2 regions of the Mesorhizobium sp. M0500 genome follow, and region 1 is predicted to be linked to the other one. Evidence: predicted binding sites of a transcription regulator. Region 1 holds the regulator's gene; the other holds the start of a gene.
What was found. Region 1 encodes PhoB, which activates phosphate uptake and scavenging genes when phosphate is short. Its sites were predicted from a motif close to TGTCATNNANCTGTCAT; they were not measured.

Region 1 (3,415 bases):
GCATCCTCGCCGAGAGCAAGGCAAGTGAGCCCGTTTCGTTGAAACGCGGTCGTCCGCAGGTCGGCCTCGCCCTCAACCCGGAAGCGGCGGCGGTGCTGACCGTGGTGTTGTCGCTGAATTTCCTGTCGGCCGCCATTATCGACTATACGGGACAGGTGGTCGCCGAGGAACAGCGCCGGCTGGACACGCTGACCATGCCGCGCGACGAGCTGATCCGTGAATGCATGGCCATCGTCCGGCGCCGGCTGCAGGATCCAGACCTTGACGTCCGCAGTGTCGCCCGCATCGCCCTGGCGATTCAGGGCATTACCGACTCCCCTGCACGCGCCATGCTGTGGTCGCCGATCACGCCGCAGACCGACATCGCCTTTGCCGACATGCTGGAGGACGAATTCGGCATCCCGGCAACGGTGGAGAACGACTGCAACATGATGGCGGTGGCTTTGCGCTGGCGCAATCCGGATCGCTATCGCGACGACTTCATCGCCATCCTGCTTTCGCATGGCATCGGCATGGGGCTGGTGCTGAAGGGCGAACTGTTCACCGGGACGCATTCCTCGGGTGGCGAATTTGGCCACATGATCCATCGTCCGGGCGGCGCGCTCTGCCGTTGCGGGCGGCGCGGCTGCATCGAGGCCTATGCCGGCAACTACGCCATCTGGCGCAACGCCAGGCAGATGAGCGAAGAAAGCGAACCGATCGCCGACGTCAGCGACGCCGACATGCGAGCACTGGCGGCCCGGGCGCGCGAGAAAGATGGGCCGGAACGCGAGGCCTACCGCAAGGCCGGCGAAGCGCTGGGTTTCGGTCTCGGCTCGCTGTTCGCGCTGATCGATCCGGCACCGGTCGCGATGGTCGGCGCCAGTGCCGCCGCCTTCGATCTGATCGAGCCGGCCATGCGGAAGGCAATCGCCCAGACCGCCGGCGGCCAGCATTCAGGCTCGATCTCCTTCGATACAGAGCCGAACGAATTGCCGCTGATCCGCGAAGGCTGCGCGATGCGGGCGTTAAGCTTCGTCGACCAGGAGATTTTCGCGCCGGGCGCGCAAATGAGGCCCAGCGTCAGAAAGAACGTAGCCTGACCAGGCGGGTCAATCTTCCCTGATCGCATAGCCGGCACCGCGGATGGTGCGGATGACATCCGGCATCCGGCCGTTGTTGACGGCTTTGCGCAGCCGCCCGACATGCACGTCGACGGTGCGTTCGTCGATGTAGATTGTCTCGCCCCAGACATTATCGAGTAACTGGCTGCGCGAGAAGACACGGCCCGGATGCCGCATCATGAACTCGAGCAGCCGGAATTCGGTCGGCCCGAGCCTGATTTCGCTCTTCTTGCGATAGACCCTGTGCGATTCGCGATCGAGCACGATGTCGCCTACCTTCAGCACGCTGGACAGCACTTCCGGCTTGGCGCGCCGCAGCAGCGCCTTGACCCTGGCCATGAATTCCGGTGTCGAAAACGGTTTGACCAGATAGTCGTCGGCGCCGGTCGAAAGACCGCGCACCCGGTCGCTCTCCTCGCCGCGCGCGGTCAGCATGATGATCGGCAGCCGCTCGGTTTCGGGGCGCACCCGCAACCGACGACAGAGCTCGATGCCGGAAACCGCTGGTATCATCCAGTCGAGCACCAAAAGGTCGGGCACATTCTCCTGCAAACGGATCTCGGCTTCGTCGCCGCGTGTCACCACCTCGACCTGGTAGCCTTCGGATTCGAGATTGTAGCGGAGCAGCACACCCAACGGCTCCTCGTCCTCCACCACCATTATGCGTGGTGCGATCATCGGCTGGGCACCCCCATCATGTCACCGGTGCGGACATTGTCGTTTCGTCCTGCTTCGGACGATTGACCGGCAATTGCTCGCCGGTCAGCACATAATACGCATTTTCGGCGATGTTGGTGACATGGTCGCCGATCCGCTCCAGATTCTTGGCGCAGAACAGCAGGTGCGTGCAAGCGGTGATGTTGCGCGGATCTTCCATCATGTAGGTCAAGAGCTCGCGGAACACGGACGTGTATTTGACGTCGATGCGCTCGTCGGCGGCACGCAGCTTGGCCAACGCGGCCGCATCGCCTGCAGCATATTCCTCGATGACACCCTGCACCTGGATGAGAACCAGCTGCGCCATCGCGTCGATGGAATGCGACAGGTCCCGCGGCGTGGCGCTGAGGCCGACCGCACTCACGCGCTTGGCGATATTCTTGGCAAGATCGCCGATGCGTTCGAGGTCGCCCGCCATGCGGATCGCTCCGACCACATGGCGAAGATCGTGGGCCATCGGCTGGCGTTTGGCGATCAGGGTTATGGCGCGGTCGTCCAGTTCGCGTTGACGCGCATCCATGATGGCGTCGTCGGAAACGACGCGTTGCGCCAGCACGTTGTCGGAATTCAACAGGGCCTTGGTCGCCCCGCCGACCATCGAACCGGCGAGGTCGGCCATGTCGCGGATCAGCTTGCTGATCTGCTCGAGATCCTCGTCGAAAGAAGCGACTGTGTGTTCGCCCATGGTCCTGTCCTCATATGCATGATCGGAACGGCTCAGCCGAAGCGGCCAGTGATGTAGTCCTGCGTGCGCTTCTCGCGGGGCGACGTGAAGATCTTCTCGGTCCGGTCGAACTCGACCAGTTCACCCAGATACATGAAGGCGGTCTGGCGCGACACGCGCGCCGCCTGCTGCATGTTGTGGGTGACGATGACGATCGTGTAGTCGGCTTGCAATTCGTCGATCAGTTCCTCGATCTTGGCAGTCGACAGCGGGTCGAGGGCCGAAGCCGGTTCGTCGAGCAGAATGACTTCCGGCTTCACGGCCACGGTGCGGGCGATACAGAGCCGCTGCTGCTGGCCGCCAGATAGGCTCAAGCCGCTGGCGTTGAGCTTGTCCTTGACCTCGCTCCACAGCGCGGCGCGCTTCAACGCCTGTTCGACGCGGCCGTCCATCTCGGACTTGCCGAGGTTCTCGTAGAGCCTGACGCCGAAGGCGATGTTCTCGTAGATCGACATCGGGAACGGCGTCGGCTTCTGGAACACCATGCCGATCTTGGTCCTGAGGAGGTTGAGATCCTGCGACCGGTCGAGAATGTTCTTGCCGTCGAGCAGCACCTGGCCCTCGGCCGTCTGTTTTGGGTAGAGCTCATAGATGCGGTTGAACACACGCAGCAGCGTCGATTTCCCGCAGCCCGAAGGGCCGATGAAGGCCGTGACACTGCGCTCAGGCAGCGACAGGCTGATGTCCTTCAGCGCCTTGCTCTGGCCGTAGTAGAAGTTGAGATTCTTGACCTCGATCTTCGTCTTCTCGGCGACCGTTTCGGCCATCGTCATGTCTGGGGACAACATCTGTGTCATCTGTCCTCTCTGCGTCCGGTAAGGCTGCGGGCGAGGATGCTCAAGCCCAGAACCGTCAGGGTGATTATGAGTGC
Region 2 (3,415 bases), on a different contig from region 1:
AAGTTTACGCTGCCCCTCGTTGCCCTGCCGGGCATTTCTCGCCGTAAAGTGGCAGGGAGAAAGACGCGTTCGTAAAAGATTTCACCAATCTCCAGCGTTGCAAAAATATCGACGTTGCGGCCAGCCCCTTCTCCCCGTCACTATACAGGGAGAAGCTGCCGGCAGGCGGATGACGGGCGGCGCCGACATTGAGATTAGTTATTCCAACATGATTTGGAAGCGATTGCCCCGCCGGCGATTCAAAATACCGCTTGCAAAATGCAATCAGTTAAGCTACCCCGATAACTGCTTGCATCTCACAATTGGTTATCGAGGAGGCTCTCATGTCCAAACTTCGCGTCAGCGCTTTCACCTTGTCGATCGACGGCTTCGGCGCCGGTCCCGACCAAGACCTGAAGAACCCGCTGGGTGTTGGCGGGGAAGCCCTGCACGAATGGATGTTCGGCACCCGCACCTTCCGCAAGATGGTCCTCGGCAAGGATGGCGGGACCACGGACACTGACGAGGCGTTCGCCGCGCGCAGCTTCAAAAATATCGGCGCGTGGATCCTGGGCCGCAACATGTTTGGGCCGATCCGCGGCGAATGGCCGGATGACAGCTGGAAAGGCTGGTGGGGTGACAACCCGCCCTACCATGTGCCGGTCTTCGTGCTCACGCACCATCCACGTGATCCCATTGTCATGGAGGGCGGCACGACCTTCTATTTCGTGACCGACGGCATCCACTCAGCGCTGGAGAAGGCGAAAGCAGTGGTTGACGGCAAGGATGTACGGCTGGGCGGTGGCGTTTCTACGATCCGGCAATATCTCAAGGAAAAGCTCATCGACGAAATGCATCTGGCGATCTCACCGGTCCTGCTAGGCGCCGGCGAGAGCCTTTTTGCCGGCATCGACATGCCCAAGCTCGGCTATCGCTGCAGCGAGCAGGTCGCGACGCCGAAGGCCACGCATGTCATCATCGAGCGCACCTAGCTTGTTGCAGGGCGCCGCCATGGAGGCGCCGCCTTCCTCGCCGCTTTAGTCAGTACTTCTCCGGCACATACAGTTCGCGCGGCAGTACCTGGCGCTCGTATTCGGGATTGAAGACGCGCTCCGGCAGTGTGATCTCTTCGTGCGGCACCTCCTCATAGGGCATCTGCTTGAGCAGATGGTCGATGCAGTTCAGCCGTGCCCGCTTCTTGTCGTTGCCCTCGACGATGAACCACGGGGCTTCCGGAATATTGGTGCGGGCGAACGTTTCTTCCTTGGCCTTGGTGTACTGCTCCCAGCGCACGCGCGACTGGAGATCCATCGGCGACAGTTTCCATTGCTTCATCGGGTCATGGATGCGCATCAAAAAGCGCATCTGCTGCTCCTCGTCGGTGATCGAAAACCAGTATTTGACAAGCGTAATGCCTGAGCGGACCAGCATGCGTTCGAATTCCGGAACGTCGCGGAAGAACTCCTCGACCTGATCCGGCTGGGCAAAGCCCATTACCCGCTCGACGCCGGAGCGGTTGTACCAGGATCGGTCGAACAGCACGATCTCGCCGCCGGCCGGCAGATGCGGAACGTAGCGCTGGAAATACCATTGCGACTTCTCGCGCTCGGTCGGCGCCGGAAGTGCTGCGACGCGGCAGATGCGCGGATTAAGCCTCTGGGTGATGCGCTTGATAACACCACCCTTGCCCGCCGAGTCGCGGCCCTCGAAGACCACGACGAGCTTCTTCTTGTGATAGGCGACCCAGGATTGTAGCTTGATCAATTCGGATTGCAGCGTGATGAGATTGCGAAAATACTGCAGGCGGTCGATCGATGGCGGATGCGCATTCTTGTAGATCTTGGCGATCTCCATCGACAGCGCCGGCTCCGAGATTTCCAGCTCATAATCTTCGTCGAGCGTGTCGGCGAGTTCCGCTTCCAGCCAGTCCCTGGCCGGGGAATTCTGTTTTATCTCGGTCATTTGCGCTGCTCCGCTTACAGGCCTTGTCGGCCGCTGTCAGGCGCTCTGCCGCCCGGCCCGGCGGCCGGAAATCGAAGCGCTGGACCGATGTTAGTATAGGTCGGCAATGACGGTTTTATTGCAGCCACTACTGCGCTGGCTGTGCGTTCAATCCGCAAGATGTGATCGAGCTTGCCCTGCGGGGCGGGCGACAAGCGGAACGAATTATCCTACAAATGCCCGGTTCACTGAGGGGCTGTCGTTTGCAACGCCCTTTCCCGATAAATCGTGAGGATACGACATGGAATACCGCACTCTCGGCCGTTCCGGGCTGAAGGTTTCGACCCTGACCATGGGCACCATGACATTCGGCGGCGGCGGCGCGTTTTCGGCGGTTGGCAAGACCGACCTCGACGAGGCGCGTCGGATGATCGACCTTTGCATCGATGCCGGCGTCAATGTCATCGACACCGCCAACGTCTATTCGAACGGGGTGTCGGAAGAGATCATCGGCGAGGCGCTCGGCGGCAAGCGCAAGGGCGACGTGTTGATCGCCTCCAAGGCGCGCATGCGGATCGGCAAAGGCCCCAATGATGAAGGCCTGTCGCGCTACCATCTGATCCGCGAATGCGAGAGGAGCCTGAAGCGCCTCAGGACCGATGTCATCGACATCTATTTCCTGCACGAGTGGGATGGCCTGACACCGCTTGAGGAAACCATCGCCGCGCTCGACACGCTGGTCGCGCAGGGTAAGGTCCGTTATGTCGGCTGCTCCAATTATTCCGGCTGGCAAGTTATGAAGGGGCTGGGGATCAGCGACCGTCATCACCAGCCACGCTTCGTCACCCAGCAGATCCATTACACGCTGGAAGCGCGCGAGGCCGAGTACGAATTGTTGCCGATCTCGGTCGACCAAGGGCTCGGCGTGCTGGTCTGGAGCCCGCTTGCCGGCGGGTTGCTGTCCGGCAAATACCACCGTGACCAGCCGACCGCCCGCCAGCTCAGCGGCTGGTCGGAACCGCCGATCCGCGACGAGGACCGGCTGTGGCGGATCGTCGACGTGCTGATCGATATCGGCAAGAACCACGGTGTGTCGGCAGCGCAAGTGGCGCTTGCCTGGCTACTCGGCCGGCCCGCTGTCAGTTCGCTGGTGATCGGCGGACGAACCGAAGCGCATTTCAAAGACAATATCGCCGCTGCAAGCCTTGTGCTTGCCGATGAGGAGCGCACACGGCTCGACGTGGTCAGCAGGCCGCCCGTGCTCTATCCCTACTGGCACCAGCAATTCACGGCAAAGGACCGGTTCGGGCCGGCCGATCTCGTCCTCGACCGCGACGGCGCCTGAAAAGCCGGGCTCTCCGGACTGCGCCGAGATATGGAGCCCGATCGTGCCTTGCGGTGTTGTGTTTGCGGTCCAATGCTCCTAGGCAAAGGCCAAGCACAATGAAAGGAAACGATATGGCACGAGCACCGAACTACGGTCAGGAACGCAAGG

Region 2: the regulator PhoB is predicted to act here: its motif matches at 2,048-2,064, upstream of ppk2 (polyphosphate kinase 2).

What each region holds. Positions count from the first base shown of each region.
Region 1 covers NZ_JAMYRB010000002.1:141,782-145,196, forward strand. Annotated here, with positions in the region: gene NKI70_RS04430 (ROK family protein) at 1-1,082, shown strand, start outside; gene phoB (phosphate regulon transcriptional regulator PhoB) at 1,092-1,781, opposite strand; gene phoU (phosphate signaling complex protein PhoU) at 1,798-2,505, opposite strand; gene pstB (phosphate ABC transporter ATP-binding protein PstB) at 2,538-3,341, opposite strand; gene pstA (phosphate ABC transporter permease PstA) at 3,338-3,415, opposite strand, start outside.
Region 2 covers NZ_JAMYRB010000007.1:255,911-259,325, forward strand. Annotated here, with positions in the region: gene NKI70_RS16315 (dihydrofolate reductase family protein) at 324-971, shown strand; gene ppk2 (polyphosphate kinase 2) at 1,021-1,941, opposite strand; gene NKI70_RS16325 (aldo/keto reductase) at 2,222-3,265, shown strand; gene NKI70_RS16330 (hypothetical protein) at 3,379-3,415, shown strand, end outside.